DNA from 4 places in the Mycolicibacterium mucogenicum DSM 44124 genome. Region 2 is predicted to be linked to each of the others. Evidence: predicted binding sites of a transcription regulator. Region 2 holds the regulator's gene; each other region holds the start of a gene.
What was found. Region 2 encodes LexA, which represses DNA repair genes until DNA is damaged. Its sites were predicted from a motif close to CGAACANNTGTTCG; they were not measured.
Positions count from the first base shown of each region.

Region 1: C1S78_RS26845 (HNH endonuclease signature motif containing protein) is a predicted target of LexA. The motif match lies at 3,048-3,061, and genes of this name have one in related genera.
Region 3: C1S78_RS15810 (DUF222 domain-containing protein) is a predicted target of LexA. The motif match lies at 2,065-2,078, and genes of this name have one in related genera.
Region 4: C1S78_RS24945 (HNH endonuclease signature motif containing protein) is a predicted target of LexA. The motif match lies at 1,909-1,922, and genes of this name have one in related genera.

Region 1 covers NZ_CP062008.1:5,494,158-5,499,734, reverse strand. The annotation lists gene C1S78_RS26860 (Mur ligase family protein) at 1-688, opposite strand, end outside; gene C1S78_RS26855 (SDR family oxidoreductase) at 744-1,823, opposite strand; gene C1S78_RS26850 (DEDDh family exonuclease) at 1,937-2,935, shown strand; gene C1S78_RS26845 (HNH endonuclease signature motif containing protein) at 3,065-4,465, shown strand; gene C1S78_RS26840 (carotenoid oxygenase family protein) at 4,541-5,577, opposite strand, start outside.
Region 2 covers NZ_CP062008.1:2,485,601-2,491,177, reverse strand. The annotation lists gene C1S78_RS12115 (proteasome assembly chaperone family protein) at 1-653, shown strand, start outside; gene C1S78_RS12110 (alpha/beta fold hydrolase) at 698-1,720, shown strand; gene nrdR (transcriptional regulator NrdR) at 1,728-2,192, opposite strand; gene C1S78_RS12100 (LysM peptidoglycan-binding domain-containing protein) at 2,304-2,777, opposite strand; gene lexA (transcriptional repressor LexA) at 3,029-3,718, shown strand; gene C1S78_RS12090 (sunset domain-containing protein) at 3,785-5,577, opposite strand, start outside.
Region 3 covers NZ_CP062008.1:3,248,686-3,254,262, reverse strand. The annotation lists gene C1S78_RS15825 (ATP-binding cassette domain-containing protein) at 1-469, shown strand, start outside; gene C1S78_RS15820 (NlpC/P60 family protein) at 535-1,104, opposite strand; gene C1S78_RS15815 (SRPBCC family protein) at 1,456-1,917, shown strand; gene C1S78_RS15810 (DUF222 domain-containing protein) at 2,082-2,645, shown strand; gene C1S78_RS15805 (IS256 family transposase) at 2,686-4,041, opposite strand; gene C1S78_RS15800 (DUF222 domain-containing protein) at 4,092-4,961, shown strand; gene C1S78_RS15795 (hypothetical protein) at 5,239-5,577, opposite strand, start outside.
Region 4 covers NZ_CP062008.1:5,117,536-5,123,112, reverse strand. The annotation lists gene C1S78_RS30240 (LLM class oxidoreductase) at 1-403, shown strand, start outside; gene C1S78_RS24945 (HNH endonuclease signature motif containing protein) at 504-1,904, opposite strand; gene C1S78_RS24940 (DedA family protein) at 2,025-2,693, opposite strand; gene C1S78_RS24935 (alcohol dehydrogenase catalytic domain-containing protein) at 2,760-3,773, shown strand; gene fbaA (class II fructose-bisphosphate aldolase) at 3,867-4,913, shown strand; gene C1S78_RS29945 (hypothetical protein) at 4,942-5,379, opposite strand; gene C1S78_RS24920 (DUF3151 domain-containing protein) at 5,514-5,577, shown strand, end outside.

The DNA of each region.
Region 1 (5,577 bases), 3.0 Mb from region 2:
TCGTCTCGTCGTACCACCACTGCGGGGTCGGACGGGAAAAGTCGGTACCGGTCGAATGCCAGTGGCCGTTCTCGCGGACGATCACCTCGCCGCTGCGCGGACAGCTCACCGAGTCGTTGGACCAGCCGCCGCCGGCGGCGACCCAGACCACGTTGGGGCTGTCGTACGCGGCCGAGGTCACCAGAACGTCGTCACAGTTGGCCACGACGACGGCCTTGGGATGGCGGGCCAACCCGGTGCGCAGGGTCCGCTCGATGTGGTTGATCTCGCCGACCCGGTCCAGCTGGTCGCGGGACAGGTTGAGCAACACGATCACCGACGGGTCCACCGCGTCGGAGACGTGCGGCACGTGCATCTCGTCGACCTCGAGCGCGGCCAGCGTCGCCTTGCGCGATCCGGCCAGCGCGGCGATCAGACCGGCGTCCATGTTGGCGCCCTCGCTGTTGGATGCCACCGGCCCGAGGGTCGCCAGCGCCGCCGCCGTCATCCGCGTCGTCGTCGACTTTCCGTTGGTCCCGGTGACGACGACGGAGCGACGTCCCGAACCCAGCTGTCCCAGGATCGACGGGTCCAGCTTCATGGCGACGAGCCCGCCGATCATGGCGCCGGCACCGCGGCCCGTCACACGCGACGCCCAGCGGGCGGCGGCGCCCGCGCCCAGCGCGACGCGTCCTCGTGCGGTGATCATCCCCGGAAGTCTAGGAGGGGCGTCCCGAATGTGACGACACGTGTGAGGGTGCCCACTACGGCAGCCGGATGCTCGGCCGCTTGCGCACGATGCCGTCGTCGAGCATCTGCTGGAAGTGGTCGGTGACGGTTTGCTCGATGGGCCGATACACCAATCCGAGCTCGCTCTGGCTGCGGCTCGCGTCGAAGACCAGCGGGTAGCCCACGTTGGTGTCGACGAACTCGCGCGTCAACCCGATGACCGGCGCGACGGCCTTGACCGCCACCTTGGGCACGTTCAGCCACGGGAACGGATACAGCACGCCGAACTTGCCGCGGAGGATCTGGCCGATCTCCAGCAGGCTCAGGGAGGCGGCGTTGACGAGGTAGCGGTCGTGCGCATCGGGCGTGTAACCGGCGCGCAGGTGCGCGTCGGCGACATCGCGGACGTCGACCACACCCATGGTCAGCTCGGGCGCACCGGTCAGCATGGTGCCGTCGGCGAACTGCTTCATGGTGGCGAGGCTGGCCGAGTCGCTGGCGCTGGTCAGGGACGGCCCGAGCACCAGGCCCGGATGGATGGTGACCAGGTCCCAGCGGTCCTGCGCCTTCTGGTACCGCCAGGCCTCCTGCTCGGCCACGGTCTTGGAGTACGAGTACGGCTGGTGGTCGACGCTGCTGGTGGTGTTCCACTGGTCCTCGGTGAACACGCCGCCGGGGACGTCGCGCGATTCGCGGGCGTCGCCGTAGATCGCCACCACGCTGCTGGTCAGCACCACCCGCTTGACGCTTTCGGTGCGGTTCACCGAATCGAGCACGTTGCGGGTGCCTTCCAGCGCGGGGCGCACGAGCGACTCCTGCGCGTCCGTGACGCCCTGCAGCAGGAACGGCGACGCGGTGTGCATGACGAGCTCACAGCCGGCCATCGCCTCGTCGAAGCTGCCGGTGTCGAGCAGGTCCGCCTTGAAGAGTTTGAGCTTGCCGGGGTGATCGGCCGACAGCTTGTGCAGGTGTTCCAAGCCCTTCGGCTTCTGGGGATTGCGCACAGTGCCGTGCACGGTGTGCCCCGCTTCGAGCAGGTAGCGGACGATCCAGCTGCCGATATACCCGCTGGCGCCCGTGACGAGGACGGGGGCGTCGGGGTCGATCGTGGTCATGCCCGAGACGATAGCGTCGAGCAACCCGCCGAGGGCGGTCATCGCTTGATTCGGGCGGCGACACGCTGTGGTGTCCGCCGAATCTTGTCAGGGGTCCGTGCCATCCTTGCCACGTGGGCGAAACCAACCTCGGCTGGGGCCGACCGGCCACCGATGCCGGTGCGGGTTGGGCTGTCGTGGACGTCGAGACGTCGGGCTTCGATCCCGGTCACGCCAGGGTCATCAGCGTCGCGGCACTGGCCCTCGGCGACGACGGCAACGTCGAGCATTCGTTCAGCAGCCTGCTCAATCCGGGCGTCGATCCCGGCCCCACGCACGTGCACGGCCTGACCTCCGAGATGCTGGCGGGCCAGCCGACGTTCGGTGAGGTCGTCGGCGATCTGGCCGCTGTCCTGTCCGGCCGCACCCTGGTCGCCCACAACGCCGGTTTCGACTACGCCTTCCTGGCCGCCGAGTGCGAGCGCGTCGGCGCGGTGCTGCCCGTCGATAGCGTCATGTGCACCGTCGAGCTGACCCGCCGGCTCAACCTGGGCACCGAGAACCTGCGCCTGGAGACGTTGGCGACGCACTACGGCGCGACGCAGATTCGCCCGCACGACGCCCTCGACGACGCCATGGTGCTGGCCCAGATCCTCAAACCGGCGCTGGCCGCGGCGCGCGAGCACCGGCGCTGGCTGCCCATCCGCAACGTGGGTCGCAAGCGTTGGCCGAGCGGCGCCATCACGCACGACGAACTCCGGCCGCTGAAGGTGCTGGCGTCCCGGCTGCCATGTGCTTATGCCAACCCGGGCCGGTTCGTGCCGGGGCAGCCGTTGGTGCAGGGCATGCGGGTGGCGCTGTCGGGCGAGATGGTCCGTACGCACGAAGAAGTCATCGAGCGCATCGTGCACGTCGGGCTGTCCTACTCCGACAGCGTCGACGCCCAGACCTCGCTGGTCATCTGCAACGAACCGGCGCCGGCCCAGGGCAAGGGCTACCAGGCTCGCGAGCTCGGCGTGCCGCTGGTCTCCGATGCCGAATTCATGACGCTGCTGGGCCATGTGGTCGGCGGCTCGGATGTCGAGGAATTCGTCGACCGGACCCCGGCCGGCGATCAGTTCATGCTGTTCTAGCGGCCACTCGCCGGTTGCTGTAGAGCGCTCGCCAAAAACTTTGGTCACTTTGTTAGCGCTGGTCACGGTAGATAACTAGCGTCACATTCCAGTCGATTTCTTGTCAGTGGTTCGAACTAGTGTTCGAGTATGGGATTGACCGATCCAGCCGTTGTCGAGGAGGCGTACGCCGCCTACGAAGCTGCGCACGCTCGGCTCGCGTCCCTGGACTACACCGGCCTGGACGTGCGGACATTGTTGGCGCTGCAGTCCCGCCGCGAAACGGCCAAATGCGCCGCCGAAGTGGTCGACCATCAGATCCTGGCCGCCGCACAGACGCAGGCGACGGCGAAGGAGATCGGGGCCAAGGATTGGCCTGAGGTTTTGCATGTGCGGCACCGCATCAGCCGGGAGGAGGCCCGCCGCCGGGTGCGGGACTGCGATCACCTGGGTCCGCGCTCGGCCATCACCGGGGAGGCGTTGGGCCCGGTGTGGGAGCTGGTCGCCGCCGCTCTGGCTGAGGGGGCGATCAATGCCGAGCACGTCGCGGTGATCACCTGGTTTTTCGGCAAGGTCCCGTTGTGGGCGGCCGACCCGGTCACCCTGGCCCAGTGCGAAACAGATCTGGTGGCCGACGCGAGGGTGAAAACCCCCGAGGACCTGCGCAAAGTCGCGGCGGATTTGTTGTACCGGCTCGATCAGGACGGGCCCGAGCCCGACGACGATGAGCCCGACCCGAAGCGGTCGTTCGTCATGGGCAAGCAGCGACCTGATGGCCGTACCGACGTCACCGCCGAGCTGGATCCGGAAGGCCGTGCCTACTGGGACGTGTTGTTCGACAAGTACGCCGCCCCGGGCATGTGCAACCCCGCCGACCCGCACCCCTGCTACTCCGGCACCCCGACCCAGGAGCAGATCGACAACGACACGCGCACCCTGGCGCAGCGTCAGTACGACGCCTTCAAATTCGTGGGCCGGATGATGCTGGCCACCGGGACCTCCGGGGTGCACAACGGCTTCCCCGTCGCGGTGGTCGCCACCTGCACCGTCAGCGACCTGGAGAAGCGCACCGGAATGGCGCTCACGCACACCGGCACGAAACTCCCGGTCAAGGATCTGGTTCGGATGGCCGCCCAAGGCTCGGACAACTACCTTGCGGTATTCGACGACCACACCGGCCAACCCTTGTATCTGGGCCGGGCGGCCCGCACCGCCAGCACGGCACAGCGGCTGGCGTTGTTCGCCCGTGACCGCGGCTGCACCCGCCCGAATTGCACCGCGCCGGCGTCGCGGAGCCAGGTGCATCACTTGATCAATTGGCGCGATAACGGCCTGACCAATGTCGACACCATGACCTTGGCCTGCGGGCGCGACAACCGCTTGGCCGACACCGGAGGCTGGACCACCACCATGAAGAACGGCCGCACCCACTGGACCCCACCACCCCTGCTCGATGTCGGCCAACCCCGAACCAACCACTACCACCACCCCACCCTGTATCCGACCGAGGGGGAAGACTCCGATGGTGAAAGTGACAGTCCTGCAAGGTGAGTCACCGCCACCACCGATCGGGTGCGGCGTGGCGCGAGGCTGCCCAGGGCTCGGGCCGGTGCCGAAAGCGGGCGTTCAGCCCGCGATACGCCGGCTGAACGTGCCGTGGAACCCGATCGGCAGATGGTGTTCCAGATGCGCGGTGGCCAGCGGGCCGTCCTCGATGGTGCGGGCATCGAAGATCACCAGCTGCGAACGATGGCTCCGCAGATCGTGATTGAGCACCAGCAGCCAGCCGTCGTCCTCGGCGGCCGTGCGGGAGCGGGGCACGAACAACGGTTCACCGGTCTGGGCCAGGCCGAAATCGAACGTGGTCTGCGCGCCGGTGCGGTGGTCGATGCGCGTCACCGCGTTGTAGTGGCCCACATCCTCGGTGGCCTTGCAGGCGTAGGTGACGTTGTGTTCCAGCGTCGAACGCCGCCAGTCGTACTGCGGGAATTCCATTGGTGCCGTTGCTGATAGCACCGTCTCGGTGATCCGGCCGGACTTGCTGATCCGGAACCGCGACAGGTGTCCGCGGGGCCACTCATCGATGGTCAGGTGCGCACGGGGATCGGTGGGATCGGCCGGGTCCTGCCACGCCTTGCCGAGCTTGCCGAAGATGTCCGAGTCCTCGAAGCGGAAGAACTCCACCACGGTGTCGGAGCCGTCCTCGAAGGCGTTGGTGACGTGGATGTGCGTCAGTGCCTCATGCTCGATGATGCGGGGCTTGGACCCGTCGCGCGGCACCAGGGCGAACCGCGTCGACCCGTTGCGGGTCTGGTATTCAAGTGCCTTCGCGAGCGATCGGGTACGTAACAGCGTTGGGATGTTGGGGCGCAACGGATCCAGTACGAACACCATGTGGTTCTCGGTGAGTGCGAAGTCGTGGTTCCACACCATGTCCCACAACTTCAGCGAGCTGATCTGGTGGCTGCGTCCGGTGCGGTCCACCTTGAAGCAGCGCAGCCGCGGTGTGGGCAGCAGGTCGAGACCGAAGTTGTAGACGTCGCCGGTGTGCGGATCCCACTTGGGGTGGGCGGAGAAGGAACCGAGATAGCCGAGGCGGTCACCGTCAAAGCGCTTGTAGCCCAACGTGTCCAGCGAGTCCGGGTCGATCTTGTACGGCGGGC
Region 2 (5,577 bases):
TCCTGCTGCTGGCCGGCATGGAGCCGGACCTGCGCTGGGAACGTTTCATCACCGCGGTGCGGCTGCTCTCCGAGCGGCTCGGGGTCCGGCAGGTCATCGGGCTGGGTGCCATCCCGATGGCGGTCCCGCACACCCGCCCCGTCACCATGACCGCACACGCCGGCAACAAGGAACTGATCGCCGATCACACGCCGTGGGTGGGCGAGGTGCAGGTTCCGGCCAGTGTGTCGAACCTGTTGGAGTACAGGCTGATTCAGCACGGCCACGAAGCCCTGGGCTTCACCGTGCACGTGCCGCACTACCTGGCGCAGACCGCGTATCCGCCCGCCGCGGAGGCGTTGCTGGGTGAGGTCTCCCGGATCGCGTCGCTGCAGATTCCGCTGCACGAGCTGTCCGAGGCGGGCGCCGAGGTGTACACCAAGATCAGCGAGCAGGTGGAGGCCAGCGCCGAAGTCGCTCAAGTGGTCAGTGCACTGGAACAACAGTACGATTCGTTCGTCGCTGCTCAGGAAAATCGGTCGTTGCTGGCACGTGACGAGGAACTACCCAGCGGCGACGAGCTCGGCGCACAGTTCGAGCAGTTCCTCGCCGAACAGTCCGGCGATGGGTTCTCCGATCCCCAGGCCGGCGACGACGGCACTGTCGGCGACTGACCACGCGGTCGGCTTGGCCGACACGATGGGAAGGAGCTGGGACGATGTCCGACGGGAAGCCCAACCTGCACTCGGTGCGTGACGTGACGCCGCGGCTGGAGTACCGCACCATCCACGGCTACCGGCGAGCCTTCCGGATAGCAGGTTCCGGGCCGGCGATCCTGCTGATCCACGGCATCGGCGACAACTCCACCACGTGGGAAACCGTGCAGACGCGCCTCGCCCAGCGATTCACCGTCATCGCTCCGGACCTGCTCGGCCACGGCCAGTCCGACAAGCCGCGCGCCGACTACTCGGTGGCGGCGTACGCCAACGGCATGCGGGACCTGCTCAGCGTGCTGGACATCGAACGCGTGACGGTCGTCGGCCATTCGCTGGGCGGCGGCGTGGCCATGCAGTTCGCCTACCAGTTCCCGCAATTGGTCGAGCGCCTGGTGCTGGTCGGCGCCGGTGGCGTCACCCGCGACGTGAACATCGCGCTGCGGCTCGCGGCGCTGCCGTTGGGCACCGAAGCGCTGGCACTGTTGCGAATCCCGTTGGTACTCCCGGCGCTTCAGTTCGCCGGGCGTCTCGGTGGCGCGCTCCTCGGGTCGACCGGTCTGGGACACGACCTGCCGAACATGCTGCGGATCCTCAACGACCTGCCCGAGCCCAAGGCCTCGTCTGCCTTCGCGCGGACCCTGCGTGCCGTTGTCGACTGGCGCGGCCAGGTGGTGACGATGCTGGACCGATGTTATTTGACCGAAGCCATTCCGGTGCAATTGGTTTGGGGCACCCAGGATGCCGTCATCCCGGCCGCGCATGGCGAACTGGCCCACGCCGCGATGCCGGGTTCCCGGCTCGAGTTCTTCGACAACTCAGGACATTTTCCATTTCACGACGATCCCGATCGGTTCGTGAAACTCATCGAGGACTTCATCGACACGACCGCGCCGTCGGTCTACGACCGTGACGCGCTGCGCGGCCTTCTTCAGGCCGGCGTCACAACAAAGACGATGGACGCCTCGGTCGATATGAAAGCCGCGGTGTTCGACGCGATGGAGACCGACGAACGCAGCGCGACCTAGCGGCCGTTCAGCCCGACGACGTGACGCCGCGGTGCGCGCGCAGCGCCTCGATTTCGCGTTCGAAGTCCTCAGCGGACGAGAATGAGCGGTACACCGAGGCGAACCGCAGATAGGCGACCTCATCGAGGTCACGCAGAGGACCGAGGATCGCCAACCCGACCTCATGGCTGGGCACTTCGGGAGATCCGGTGGCCCGCACCGCATCTTCGACCTTCTGTGCCAACAGGTTCAGGGCATCGTCGTCGACCTGCCGCCCCTGGCAGGCGCGCCGTACGCCCTTGATCACCTTGTCCCGGCTGAACGGTTCGGTGACGCCGCTACGTTTGACCACCGCAACGACTGCGGTCTCCACCGTGGTGAACCGGCGGCCGCATTCCGGGCATGACCGGCGACGCCGAATCGCCTGCCCTTCATCAGCTTCTCGTGAATCGACCACACGCGAGTTCGGATGCCGGCAGAACGGACAGTGCATCACCGCTCCTTCGCCGCACCGACAATCGACCGTTTCGAACGGTCTCGAGCCTACCCGTGCCGCTCGGACGCGGCCGGGCGCCGTGCCGATCGAGGTGCGCACGGGCCGTCCTCAGCCGACCGGCGCGATCAGCGTCTGCCCGGCATTCAGGGCCACCGACGGCAGCTTGTTCAGTTCCTTGATGCGGTCGACGACGGCGCTGACCGGCGCATCGGGCGCCACCCGCCGGGCGACCTGCTGGATCGACTCCCCGGTCTGCACCCGGACCACCGCGAGCTGCGCGGGCACCGATGCTGCCGAAGACGTCGGCTGGACAGCTTCACCGAACTGCGCGACCAGACCCAGCCACACCGTGATCCCGGCCGCGACGAGGGCCAGCAGCACCGTGGTCAACGGCGTGATCGGGTTGCGGCGGTGCGAGGCGCGGGAGGTCAGGACACCGGTGCCCCGGTGGCGGAAGGCCGCGCCCGCGGGACGAGAGCCGGCCGGCCGCAGCCGGGCCTGGCGGTGCCGATTCACATCTGAACGCCGAGGCACGGTGCGGACGACGACGTCGGTCGGGTATTCGCGGGTGATGACGGTCATGTCGGTTCCTCTCAGGAGTTCGTACATAGGTTCGATCGCTCTTATGTTCGACTATATCGCCCAAATGTTCGAACGGTAGAACATGTGATCGAACTGTTGCGAACGATACGACCACCCACCGACAAGTTCCGTTCCCCGACTCCGCGACCCCTTTCGCGACGTCACAACCGGATCCACCCCGCGACACGCCGAGCCGCCCGATCTCGAACACATGTTTGATGAATCGTGCGCACTGGGCTAGATTCGTCTCCATGAGCGACAGCACCGACACAACGGACGCCCAGCCAGGCGGACGGTCCAGCAGCCTCACCGAGCGCCAGCGGACCATCCTCGACGTCATCCGCACCTCGGTCACCACGCGCGGTTATCCGCCCAGCATCCGGGAGATCGGCGACGCCGTCGGGCTCACCTCGACCTCGTCGGTGGCCCACCAGCTGCGCACGCTGGAGAAGAAGGGCTATCTGCGCCGCGACCCGAACCGCCCGCGCGCCGTGGACGTGCGCGGCGCGGACGACTCGACCGGCGCCACCATCACCACCGACGTCGCCGGTTCGGACGCACTGCCCGAACCGACCTTCGTCCCGGTGCTCGGCCGGATCGCCGCCGGTGGCCCGATCCTGGCCGAAGAAGCCGTCGAAGACGTCTTCCCGCTCCCCCGCGAACTCGTGGGCGAGGGCTCGCTGTTCCTGCTGAAGGTGGTCGGCGAGTCGATGATCGACGCCGCGATCTGCGACGGCGACTGGGTCGTCGTGCGGCAGCAGAACGTGGCCGACAACGGGGACATCGTCGCGGCGATGATCGACGGTGAGGCCACGGTGAAGACCTTCAAGCGCACGAAGGGCCAGGTGTGGCTGATGCCGCACAACCCGGCGTTCGATCCGATCCCGGGCAACGACGCGGTCGTGCTCGGCAAGGTCGTGACCGTCATCCGCAAGATCTGACGCCCGCCGGACCTACAGATGAGCCCCGCTGCAGTCGCTCGCAGCGGGGCTCAGTCGTGACTCACGTCAGCCGCGGATGAACCCGTTGGTGACCGCGAATTCCTCACTGGCAAACCAGATTTGGACGGGCGCTTCGTCATATCCGGGGGACCCCGGCACCCAGTACAAACCCGACTCCGTATTGGCCTTGATGCCGTAGCCCTCGGGCGGCTCCGCACCCGTGGCAACGCGGAACGACATCTGCGCGGTCTCGGGCTCCTCGGCCCCCAGCGCGTGGTGCCTGCCGCTGGCCGGGCCGGCCACCACGGCCTCCTCGGCCGGCGTCGCGATCGCCGGCGGCTCGTCCACCGGCGCTTCCACGGGCGCTTCGGCAGCCGGTTCCGCTGCCGGCACGTCCTCCGCCTCGGCCTCGGCGATCTGCTCCTGCGGCTCGGGCGCACCCTCGTCAGCCGCCCGCTCGCCGGCGTCCCGGGGCCGCAGGCCCGCGAAGCCCGCCAACCCGGCCGCCGTCAGGCCCGCTGCCGCACCACCGCGACGCAGGGCCTCGGGAAGCTGCACCGACTTAGTCGGCTCGTCGCCTTCCGGCTCCGACTCGGTGGGCTCACTGGGCTCGGCTGCGTCCACCGGCTGGGCCTCGGCTTCGGCCTGTGCCTCGAACTCGGCGTCGGCCGGCTCATCCGCGGCCGGCTCATCCGCGGCCGGCTCGTCCACGGGCTGCCCGGCCGTGAAATCGGGGTACACCGTCGGCGCTGTGTCGATGACGTCCGGGTTGCTCTGGAACTCGGGTCCCCCGTGCGGGCCGTCGAAATGTTGGTCCTCGGCCGGGTACTCGTCGCCGTACTCGCTGTCGGCGCCGCCGTCCGCATACTGCGGATCGCCGTACTCCCCGTCGCCGAACTCGTGGTCGTCGTAGTCGTACGCGTCCTGGTCGTCGACGGCGTCCTGGCCGGCACTCCGCCGGCGTCGCAGCAGCGCTGCGATCACGATGCCGACCACCACCAGCAACAGCGGGATGATCGCCAGCAGCCACCACCAGTGGAACTGGTACCACTTGCCGGACTCGTCGGCCTGCGAGGTCACGCCACCCGGCAGATCGACGCTGGGCACCTGCAGGCCGCCCAACTGCGACGCCAGCTCGGCCGGCTCGGTGCTGAACGCCCGGGTGGACTTGTTCCACGAGATCGACCCGCCGCTGAACTTCTGGCTGACGACGTCGCCGTTGACCGTCTGGTCGGCGGTCGGTGCGCCGAGCTTGCCGGTGGCGCCGCCGAGCTTGTCCCACGCCGCGTTCATCGCGCCGCGGACGACGAACGCGCCGTGCTCGGGCGTCCAGAAGATCGCCGGGTTGTCGGCGGCGGCAAAGGTGGCGATCCGGCTCTTCGGCGCAATGCCGCCGTCGGTCTCGTTGCTCGCGGGGAATCCGAGATCGCCCTGCGGTCCGCCGGCTGCGCGGTACTTGGCCAGCACGTCGCCGGTGATCGCGTGCGCACCGGTCGCCGGCGAATAGAAGATGGTGCCGCCGGCGAAGTTCTGCGCCACGCCGTCGCCGACCTTGTACTGAGCGCCCTGCTCGTCCCCGAGGGTGCCCTGCGGGCCGCCGGCCGCGCGGCGCGCCGCGGCGATGGCCGTCGTCGCGTCGCCCGGCACGTCCACCCCGGTCAGCTGGCCGGCCAGGTCGGCCGGCGTGGTGGTGAAGGTCTTGGTCTTGGCGTTCCAGCTCACCTCACCGCCGGTGAAGGGCTGGGTGACGACGTCACCTTTCCAGGACTCGTCGGCCGTGGGCACACCGAGGGTGCCCGCCGAACCGCCGAGCTTGTCCCAGGCCGCGTTGATGGCACCGCGGACCACCCAGGCGCCGT
Region 3 (5,577 bases), 760 kb from region 2:
AGTACTGGCCATGCCTGTCGCCGAGGCCGCGCAGTTCTTCTCCGACGGCGATGCGAAAGTGCCGGCCGCAGAAAAGATCCTCGCTCGGATGGTGGACGTCGGGCTGGGCTACCTGACGCTCGGGCAGCCGTTGACCACGCTGTCCGGCGGGGAGCGGCAACGACTCAAGCTCGCCACGCAGATGGGGGAGAAGGGCGACGTCTACATCCTCGACGAGCCGACCACCGGCCTGCACCTGGCGGACGTCGAGCAGCTGCTGGCGCTGTTGGACCGGATCGTCGACAGCGGCAAGTCCGTGATCGTCATCGAACATCACCAGGCTGTCATGGCCCACGCTGACTGGATCATCGATCTGGGTCCCGGTGCAGGTCACGACGGCGGGCGGGTGATCTTCGAGGGCTCTCCTGCAGACCTGGTCGCGGACGGCGAGACGTTGACCGGGTCCCACCTGGCCGAGTACGTCAAATAGCAGTCAGGGCTGCCACCGCTGAGCGGTGGCAGCCCTGACTGTGAAACAGAGGGGTCGTCGAACGGTTAGACGGGCATCTCCGGGCCCTCAGGAGCCGGCGCCGGCGCCTCGGGAGCCGGGGCCGGGGCCTCGGGGGCAGGCGCGAAGTTGGCCGCCTCGATGATTTCCGGGGCCGGGAGGTCGGCCGGACCTGCGGGAGGAGCCAGCGGCGCGTCCAGCGGGCCGTCAAGGGGCAGATCGGCGGGGATGTCCTCGCCCGGAGCCAGCGGCAGGTGCATGTGGTGGGTGAACTGGCGCTGGAAGGCGCCGCCGCCACCGATGCGGACGCCGCCGCCCTCGCCGCTGGACACCGGGGTGCCGTCCGGCAGCGTCACGGCCGTGTGGCCGCCGTTCCAGCCGATGTTCAGGGCGCCGGGCGCGGTGCCGGGCAGGAAGCCACGAGCCCGCAGAGCGGCCTCTTCGTTGCCGGTGTTGAACCGGTTGCCGTAAACGGGGCGGCCGGTGGCCGCGTTGGCCACCCAGGAGGCCAGTCCGGAGCAGTCAGTGCCGCGTGCCGTGTCTCCGCCGGAGATGTAGGGCGTACCCGAAACCTGGTTGACCAAAGCCAGCAGCGATGCGGTCGCAATAGCAAACATGGCGATGAACGCTAGCAACGGAAATTCGACAGCGTCAAAATTCCGTGTCCGCCATCACGTTTCGCGAATCCTGTGGTGTGCGTTACATCCACGTTTATTCGCGTCTTGTTGGGGCAGAGGCGATTTCACGTATTCGCAGGTGAATGCACAAAACATACTGCCATACACAGCTTTTGCGCAAATGCAAGGTCGTCGCGGTCGTTGCGAGGTCGTGACCAGCTAATTCCGAAACGGCCCTGCGAGGCCTTTGTGCGGTTTTGGCGCCGATTTCGACGCCCGGCCGGGCAGCTCGTGCCGCCGATCCGGCGGATACTGGCTGACCATCTGAAACGGTCAAGTTACGGTGGGTCGATGTGGCTGTCGCGGTCCCGGTTCGAGCTGACCGAAGAGGTGCCCGGGGCGCCCGCTGATGTCCGCACCTTCTATACAGATCTGGCGAACATGAAACTGGTGCATCCACTCGTCGTGGCGGTGGACTGTCTGGCCGATCGGCAGGATGTGCGGGGCCGTCGTCGTGACTATCGGGTGCGGGATCGCATCCCACTCGGTCCGTTCAGTCTGGGCGTGACCTACCGGGCCACGGTGCTGATCGCGCCCGACGGTGTCGTGCACACCGAGGCGCGTCAATTTCCGGCTGTGCGGCTCCGTGGCACGGTTACCTTCGCACCTGCCGGCGCCGGCACCACTGTCGCCGAGGCGGTGGATATAGAGGCGCCTTTTCCGCTTATGGTCTTCACTGCCGCGCAGGCGGAGAAAGCGCACGCGGCGATGCTCTCGGCTATCCGGCGTCACTTTGAGGAAAGCTCGGCCTGATCCAGGCGGCTGGATGGGGTGCCGCGCTGGATGGCTTCATATACCTGGCTCGACGGCGACTCTCTCGAAAAAACTTTGGTCACTTTGTTTTCACTGGTCGCAGAAGGTAACTAGTGGCCCATTCGTCACAGCGACTTGTCGGTGATTCGAACTAATGTTCGAGTATGGCCATCGACTCCGCTACCGTCCTCAACGCCTACGCGGCGCTTGAGGATGCGATCGCCACGGTCAACGGCCTGGACTACAGCGGGTTGCCCATCAAAGTCCTGTTGGAGCTGCAGTCCCGCCGCGAAACCCTGAAGTGCGCCGCCGAAGCCGTCGATCACCAGATCCTGGCGGCCGCCCAAACCCAGGCGACGGCGAAGGAGATCGGGGCCAAGGATTGGCCTGAGGTGTTGCATGTGCGGCTGCGGATCAGCCGGGAGGAGGCCCGTCGACGGGTGCGGGACTGCGACAACGTGGGTCCGCGCTCGGCGATCACCGGGGAGGCGTTGGGCCCGGTGTGGGAGTTGGTCGCCGCGGCGCTGGCTGAGGGTGCGATCAATGGCGAGCACGTCGCGGTGATCACCTGGTTTTTCGGCAAGGTCCCGTTGTGGGCGGCTGATCCGGTCACCCTGGCCCAGTGTGAAACAGATCTGGTGGCCGACGCGAGGGTGAAAACCCCCGAAGACCTCCGCAAAGCCGCGGCGGATTTGTTGTACCGGGAGCCTGTCAAGTTTTCTGTGTAAATCGCCTGTCTGATTGTCCGTATGTGAGTTGTTGTGGTGCTTACAGATAACGTTCGATGCGCTCTGGGTAGACCAGTGCGAGTTGCTCGAGTGCCTTCTTCCAGTTGGTGACCACCTGTCCTTCCACGAGGCGTCCGGGGGCTGTGCGGCCCTGTTTCTGGCCGCGTTCCTTGGCCCGCTGTGCAGCGCGTTTGTCTTCGATGTTGCAGATCGCCAGCCACAGCAATTTCACCGCCGAGGCATCGTTGGGAAACTGTCCGCGGTTCTTGATGATCTTGCGCAGCTGATAGTTCAACGACTCGATCGAGTTGGTCGTGTAGATCACCCGGCGCAGCTCAGGCGGGAACGCCAAAAACGGGATGAACTGCTCCCACGCGCGTTCGAAAACCATTGTCACCGTGGGATTTTTCTTCCCCAGCTCCGAGGCGGCGAACGCGTCCAACTCGACGCGGGCAGCGTCGGCATCGGGTGCGGTGTAGATCGGCTTGAGCGCCGCGGCCACGGCCTTGCGGTCGGCATAGGACACGAACCGCAGCGCGTTGCGGATCAGATGCACCACGCAGGTCTGCACCGCGGCCTGCGACCAGGTCGCGGCGATCGCCTCCGGGAAGCCCGTGAGCCCGTCGCAGCACACGATCAGCACGTCCTTGACACCCCGGTTGGCCAGGTCCGCGCACACCGACGCCCAGAACGATGCGCCTTCGTTGGGCTGGACCCAGATGCCCAGGACGTGCTTGACCCCGGCCATGTCGACGCCCACAGCGATGTGCGCGGCCTTGTTGCGGGTGTGGCCGCCGTCTTTGACCTTCACGATCATCGCGTCGAGGTAGATCACCGGATACAGCGGCTCCAACGGCCGGCGCTGCCAAGCCAGCACCTCATCGGAGATCTCGTCGACGATCTTGGAGATCGTCTCGTGCGACACCTCGGTCCCGATCGTCGATTGAAGATGAAATTGTATGTCCCGCAACGTCATTCCACCCGCATACAGTGAAACGATCATGTCATCGAGACCACCGATACGGCGGGTGCCTTTGGGCACCAGCGTCGGGGTGAACGAGCCATCGCGGTCCCGCGGCACATCCAGGGGCACCGGGCCGGCCTCGGTGAGCACAGTCTTGGGTGAGCTGCCGTTGCGGGCGTTGGGCAGCACCCGGCCGGCCGGGTCGCCCTTCTCATACCCCAGATGATCGGTCAGCTCGGCGGCCAGGCCGCGTTCGAGAGCGAGCTTGATCAGCCCGGGCAGCAGCCCGCCTTCGCCGGTCAGCGCCACCTCGCCGGTATCGATCTGCGCCAGCAGATCATCGACCGCGCCCGACGCCCGAAGCGCCTCGGCCATCTCCACCGTGGAGACCGCCTCAACCAGCACCCCATCCATGTCCTTGCCTGTTGTCACGTCCTGCGATCCTTCCGTTAACAGGACTTACACAGACCATTTGACACGCCCTGTACCGGCTCGATCAGGACGGGCCCGAACCCGACGACACTGAGCCGGACCCGAAACGCTCGTTCGTCATGGGCAAGCAGCGCCCTGATGGCCGTACCGACGTCACCGCGGAACTGGATCCCGAAGGCCGTGCCTACTGGCAAGTGCTGTTCGACAAGTACGCCGCCCCGGGCATGTGCAACCCCGCCGACCCGGAACCCTGCTACTCCGGGACACCGACGCAGGAACAGATCGACAACGACACAAGAACTGTGGCCCAGCGGCAGTACGACGCGTTCAAATTCGTGGGCCGGATGATGCTGGCCACCGGGACCTCCGGGGTGCACAACGGCTTCCCCGTCGCGGTGGTCGCCACCTGCACCGTCAGCGACCTGGAGAAGCGCACCGGAATGGCGCTCACGCACACCGGCACGAAACTCCCGGTCAAAGACCTGGTTCAGATGGCCGCCAGCGGAGCCGACCACTACCTCGTCGTCTTCGACGACCACACCGAACAACCGCTGTACATGGGCCGAGCACGTCGCACCGCCACTGTCGCCCAACGTTTCGCTTTGTTCGCCCGCGACCTGGGCTGCACCAAACCCAACTGCACCGCCCCCGCATCCCGGTCTCAGGCCCATCACGTCAACACCAATTGGCGCGATGACGGCCCCACCGACATCACCAACCTCACCCTGACCTGCGGACCCGACAACCGCCTCGCCGACACCGGCGGCTGGACCACCACCATGAAGAACGGCCGCACCCACTGGACCCCACCACCACTCCTGGACGTCGGCCAACCCCGAACCAACCACTACCACCACCCCACCCTGTATCCGACCGAGGGTGAGGACGCAGATGGCGAAAGTGATAGTCCCGCAAGGTGATACGGCGCACTGAGCTGGTCGCGTCGGGTCGGCGCGCGCCTTGGGTGGGGATCGACGGCCCCGCCGTGTGAGCCGTGGGGCTGCGGGGCTATGGCAACCACGCTGCGCGGCGCCACCGACTACCCACGGATGACGACAACCACGAGAGGCGAAGATGTTGCGTTGCAGCCGAATCGGCTACTCACTACCGCCAGGGGTAGGAGGCAGCCGACAGGCTACCAGCGCTGATTGCGCGGTGTGGCGATCAGGCGGGTGGCGTGGTCAGGCCGGGAGGCGGTCAGCTCGGGAAGAACCCGTCACCGGTCTTGAAGCCGGGCTGCCAGCCGGCGGGGCCCAGGCATAGCAGCGGGCGGCCGTCGGGGGCCTGCGCCGCGGTCTGCGGGCCCGGGCACGGAGAACCGATGTCCTTCACGCCCTGGATCGCATAGGAGTAGCCCCAGAACCCGGTGTCGACCGGCGGCCACTGGTTGGGGATCCAGTGACAGGCCATGGAGGCGCCGCCCGGGCCGCGGCCGAAGATGAAGATGTCGTGGTTGTCGCACGGCGCGCCGTTGACAGCCTGGTAGTTCATGCCGGGGACGTCGGTGGGGTAGCGGCCGGGATCGTCGCTGCCGCC
Region 4 (5,577 bases), 2.6 Mb from region 2:
CGGCGCGCATCCGTACCTCGTCTTGCCGTCAGCCACCGCGACGACGCGGGAAATCCTCGGGCCGGACAAATGGATCGTCTCCGAGCAGGCCGTGGTCGTCGGTGGTGATGACGCCGAACAGCTGCGCCGCGCCCACGATCACCTGAACGTCTACAGCGGCCTGCCCAACTACCGGAACTCGTGGCTGCGCCAGGGCTTCGATGAGAGCGACCTGGTCCGCGGCGGATCCGAGCGACTGGCCCGTGCCCTGGTCGGGATGGGCGGCGTCGAAGATGCCGCGGCCAAGGTGACGGCGCACCTCGACGCCGGCGCGGACCACGTCGTGGTGCAGGTGCTCGGCGAGCATCCGACCGCCGACCCGCGGCCGGGTCTGCGAGAGTTGGCCGCAGCCCTGGGGCTGTAGGCCGCCTGCCGGTTGGACCGGCCTGCCGGGGTGGGCTTCAGCCCGTCTCCGGTAAGGCGATCAACAGCGCCGCAGCGAAGGGATCTGCTGCGTCGGCCAATCAGTTTGTTGCACAGTCACTTTCGCCGCCCTGATCATCGCCGCTCTCGGGTGGGTAGAGCGTGGGGTGCCAGTATTGGTTGGTTCGGGGTTGGCCGACGTCGAGTAGTGGTGGCGGGGTCCAGTGGGCGCGGCCGTTGGCCATGGTGGTGCTCCAGCCGCCGGTGTCGGCGAGGCGGTTGTCGCAGCCGCAGGCGAGGGCGAGGTTGGTGATGTCGGTGGGTCCGTCATCGCGCCAGTCGGTGTCGACGTGATGGGCCTGCGAACGCGAGGCGGAGGCGGTGCAGTTGGGTTTGGTGCAGCCCAGGTCGCGGGCGAAGAGGGCGAATCGCTGCGCCACAGTGGCGGTGCGACGTGCTCGGCCCATGTACAGCAGCTGTTCACCGTGCTGGTCGAACACAGCAAGGTAGTGATCGGCACCATTGGTGGCGGCCATCTGCAGCAGATCCTTGATGGGGAGCTTGCTGCCGGTGTGCGTGAGCGCGACCCCGGTGCGCTGCTCCAAATCGGTCACAGTGCAGGTGGCCGCGATGGCAACGGGTAGGCCGTTGTGGTCGCCGAGGTCGGTTCCGAGGGCGATGCGACCCATGGCGGCGAGGGCGTCGTGGTTGCGTTGGTCGGTGCTGCGGGTGTCGTTGTCGATCTGGGCCTGGGTGGGGGTGCCGGATTGGCAGGGGGTGGGGTCGGCGGGGTTGCACATGCCGGGGGCGCCGAGTTTGGCCTGGACTGCTTCGAGGGTGGCGCGTGCTTCGGGGTCGAGCCAGCCGTCCACTTTGGACATTCCGTCGGGTTGTTGTTTGCCGATGCGGAAGGCGCGTTTGCGGGCGCGTTCGGCGTCATCGGGTAGCGGCCCGTCCTGATCGAGCAGGTAGAGCAGCGCCTCGGCGGTGGCACGCAACTCTTCGGGCGTCTGGTGCCGTGCCCCGGCGACAAGCGACTGCTCGAACTGTCCACTGGTGGTGGGGTCCACCCAGTCGGGCAGTTTGTTGATGAAGTGGCCGAGCGCCTTGACGTGTTCGGGATTGATGGCCCCGTCCGCTTGCGCCGCGGCCGCGGCCTCCCACAGCGGTGGTAACGGCTCACCGGTCAGTCCTGTGCGGGGTCCGAGATGTTCGGCGTCGCGGACCCGGCGGTGGGCGTCCTCGCTGCTGATGTGCAGTCGGATGCGTAGGACGTCGGCCCAGTTTTTCGCGCCGATCTCGTTCGGGCTGGTCTGGGCTCGCAGCCCGGCCAGCAGGGCGTGGTCGGCGACCGGCATGCGGCTGGCGAGTGCTTCCCGGCGGGAGAGCAGTTCGAGTTGGTCCGCGGCCGACAGGCCGCTGTAGTCGAGCGTATTGAGGGTGGTGACCACGTCTTCGGCCGCTGCGTAGGCGGCGAAGATGCTGTCCCGGTCACTTCCCATACATCGAACACTAGTTCGAACCACCGACAAGAAACCATGCGCGATGTGACGCTAGTTATCTACCGTGACCAGCGCAAACAAAGTGGCCAAAGTTTTTTTGAACCCGCTCGCCGAGGCGGCTCAGCCTTGTGATGCGGCGGCCTTGCGGCGCTGGTACCAGTGCCAGATCATCGGCGTCACCGAGGCGACGACGATGACGATGAAGATCGGCTCGATGAGCTTCTGAATGATGGCGAACTGGCCCAGCCAGTAGCCGAGCAGCGTCAGCCCGACTCCCCACACCACAGCACCGAGGACGGTGTAGATGGTGAACACGGCGAAGTTCATCTTTGCCGCCCCGGCCGTCAGCGGTGCCAGCGTGCGCACGATCGGCACGAACCGGGCGATGACGATCGCGAAGGGACCGCGCCGCTCGAAGAAAGCGTGCGCCTCGTCGAGATACTTCTGCTTGAGGAACCGCGCATCGGGCTTGAACATCTCGACGCCGATGAACCGGCCGACGAAATAGCCGACGAGGCCACCCAGAACTGCTGCGATCGGGATGAACACGAGCAGCTGCCAGAGCTGGAAGTTGGCCTCCTGCATCTTGTCATCGGCGGTGCCGGCGGCCAGTTTGGCGGCGAACAGGCCGGCGACGAAGAGCAAAGAGTCGCCGGGCAGCACCGGGAACAGCACGCCGGACTCGATGAAGATGACCACCAGCAACCCGACCAGAGCCCATGTCCCGAAGTAGCCGATCAGCGTCATCGGGTCCAGGAAACCCGGCATGGCGGAGATGGTGGTCGTCATGGGGCCCAAAGATACCGGTGTCTGCAGGTGGTTCCGTCAACCGCACATCCCTCGTAGGGTCGGCGCATGGCCACTCACAGGGCAGTTCACGTTGCTCAAGCCGACGGCCCGCTCACACTCGCGGACGTCGACACCGCCTCGCCGCCGCGCGACCACGTCCGCATCGAGGTCGCCGCGTGCGGGGTGTGCGGCACCGACCGCGAGTTCCACGCGGGGCACTTCCCGGGACTTTCGTGGCCGATCACCCTCGGCCACGAGATCGCCGGCACCGTCGCCGAACTGGGCGACGGCGTCGAAGACTTCGTCGTCGGCGACCGGGTGGCGGTGGGCTGGTTCGGCGGCAACTGCAACCGCTGCGTCCCATGTCGACAAGGCCATTTCATGCAGTGCATACGCATGGAGGTGCCGAGCTGGCACTACCCCGGCGGATACGCCGAATCGGTCACGGCGCCCGCGACCGCGCTGGCCCGAATCCCGGACGAGTTCTCGTTCGCCGAGGCCGCCCCGATGGGCTGCGCGGGCGTGACGACGTTCAACGGGCTGCGCAAGACGCGCGCCAAGGCCGGTGACCTGGTCGCGGTGATCGGGATCGGTGGCCTCGGCCACCTCGGCGTGCAGTTCTCCCGGGCGATGGGCTTCGAGACCGTCGCGATCGCGCGCGGGCCGGAGCGTGAGGCCGCCGCCAAGGAGCTCGGCGCCCACCACTACATCGATTCGAACGCCTCGGACGTCGCCGCCGAACTGCAGCGTCTCGGTGGGGCGACCGTCGTGCTCGCGACCGCCGCGAGCTCGACGGCGATGGCCGCCACGGTCGGCGGGCTGGCACCCGAGGGGCAGCTCGTGACGGTCGGCGTCACCCCCGAGCCCCTGCCGATCAGCCCGCTCGACCTCATCAACGGCGGCTTCTCGGTCGTCGGGCATCCGTCGGGCACCGCGCGCGATATCGAGGAGACGTTGCACTTCGCCGCGCTCACGGGCGTGCGGGCCGTCATCGAGGAACGGCCTCTCGCGCAGGCCGCCGAAGCGTTCGACCGGATGAACAGCGGCCACGCGCGCTACCGGATGGTCTTGACCGTCTGACCGCATGAGCTGACGGGTGTCCCCCGGTGCCGCACTTCAGCTTCGCGTGACTGACATACTGGCCCAGACTGCAGGTTCGCCGAGAGGAAAAACATGCCCATCGCCACGCCCGAGGTCTACGCGGAGATGCTGGCCCGCGCCAAGGAACACTCCTTCGCGTTCCCGGCCATCAACTGCACGTCGTCGGAAACCGTCAACGCGGCGATCAAAGGTTTCGCCGACGCCGGTAGCGACGGCATCATCCAATTCTCCACCGGCGGCGCCGAATTCGCCTCCGGTCTCGGAATCAAGGACATGGTCACCGGTGCCGTCGCGCTGGCCGAGTTCGCCCACGTCGTCGCTGCCAAATACGACATCACCGTCGCGCTGCACACCGACCACTGCCCCAAGGACAAGCTCGACACCTACGTGCGCCCGCTGCTGGCCATCTCGGCCGAGCGCGTGGCCAACGGCCAGAACCCGCTGTTCCAGTCGCACATGTGGGACGGCTCCGCGGTGCCGATCGATGAAAACCTGACCATCGGGCAGGAGCTGCTCAAGCTCGCGTCCGCCGCGAAGATCATCCTCGAGGTCGAGATCGGCGTCGTCGGCGGCGAGGAAGACGGCGTCGAGGCCGAGATCAACGACAAGCTCTACACCAGCTCCGAGGACTTCGAGAAGACCATCGACGCGCTGGGCTCCGGCGAGAACGGCAAGTACCTGCTGGCGGCGACCTTCGGCAACGTCCACGGCGTCTACAAGCCGGGCAACGTCAAGCTCAAGCCCGAGGTGCTGGCCGAGGGCCAGAAGGTGGCCGCCGCCAAGCTCGGCCTGCCCGCCGGTTCCAAGCCGTTCGACTTCGTGTTCCACGGCGGTTCGGGCTCGCTGAAGTCCGAGATCGAGGACTCGCTCCGCTACGGCGTCGTGAAGATGAACGTCGACACCGACACCCAGTACGCGTTCACCCGTCCGGTGGCGGCGCACATGTTCACCAACTACGACGGCGTCCTGAAGATCGACGGCGAGGTCGGCAACAAGAAGGTCTACGACCCGCGCAGCTACCTGAAGAAGGCCGAGGCTTCGATGACCCAGCGCGTCATCGAAGCGTGTAACGACCTGCACAGCACCGGCCGCAGCGTCTCCGCGGGGCTGGGCAAGTAGCCAAAACTGGACACCGCCGACTGGCCGGTCATGACGCAGGAATCGCGAAACCTTTTGTCGTGAGCGGCCATTCGGCGTTCATGGCCGAGTGGCCGCGCGTCAAAAGCACCGTGCCCAGCACTGCGACGGCGGCGATGGCCGCGATCACCAGGACCAGCGCGATGACCCAGCCCCAGCTGCGCCGGTCCTTCGGCGGCTTGACGGCGCCGGGGATCACCTGCGGCGCGGCCGGCGGCATCAGTTCGGTTTCCGGGTCCGGCAGCGGCGTGATGATCTGCGTCTTGCCGTCGAAGCCCGACGGCGCGGTGAAGCGCCGCACCGGGATGGTCGGGTCGGTCGCGGGATCGGCGGGCTCGAAGATTTCGGTTGCCGCCGCGGCGTCGTCGCCTGTCGAGGCAGCGCGCTGATCGGCATCGCGACGGCCGTCCGGTCCCGTCGGGTTCGACATGGCGGCTGGGTTCGACATGGGGGTGACTGTCCTCCCGAGATCAGATCGCGCACTGGGGCCGATGCGTCCTGGAGCAGGCCGCGACGTCCTACCTGGAGCTTAATCTCCCGCCTGCGGGATCTCAGCGAGCGGCCGCACGGCACAATGGCGCCATGACGCGAATGGGTGATCTGCTGGGTCCGGAGCCGGTGTTGCTGCCGGCCAACTTCGAGGCCG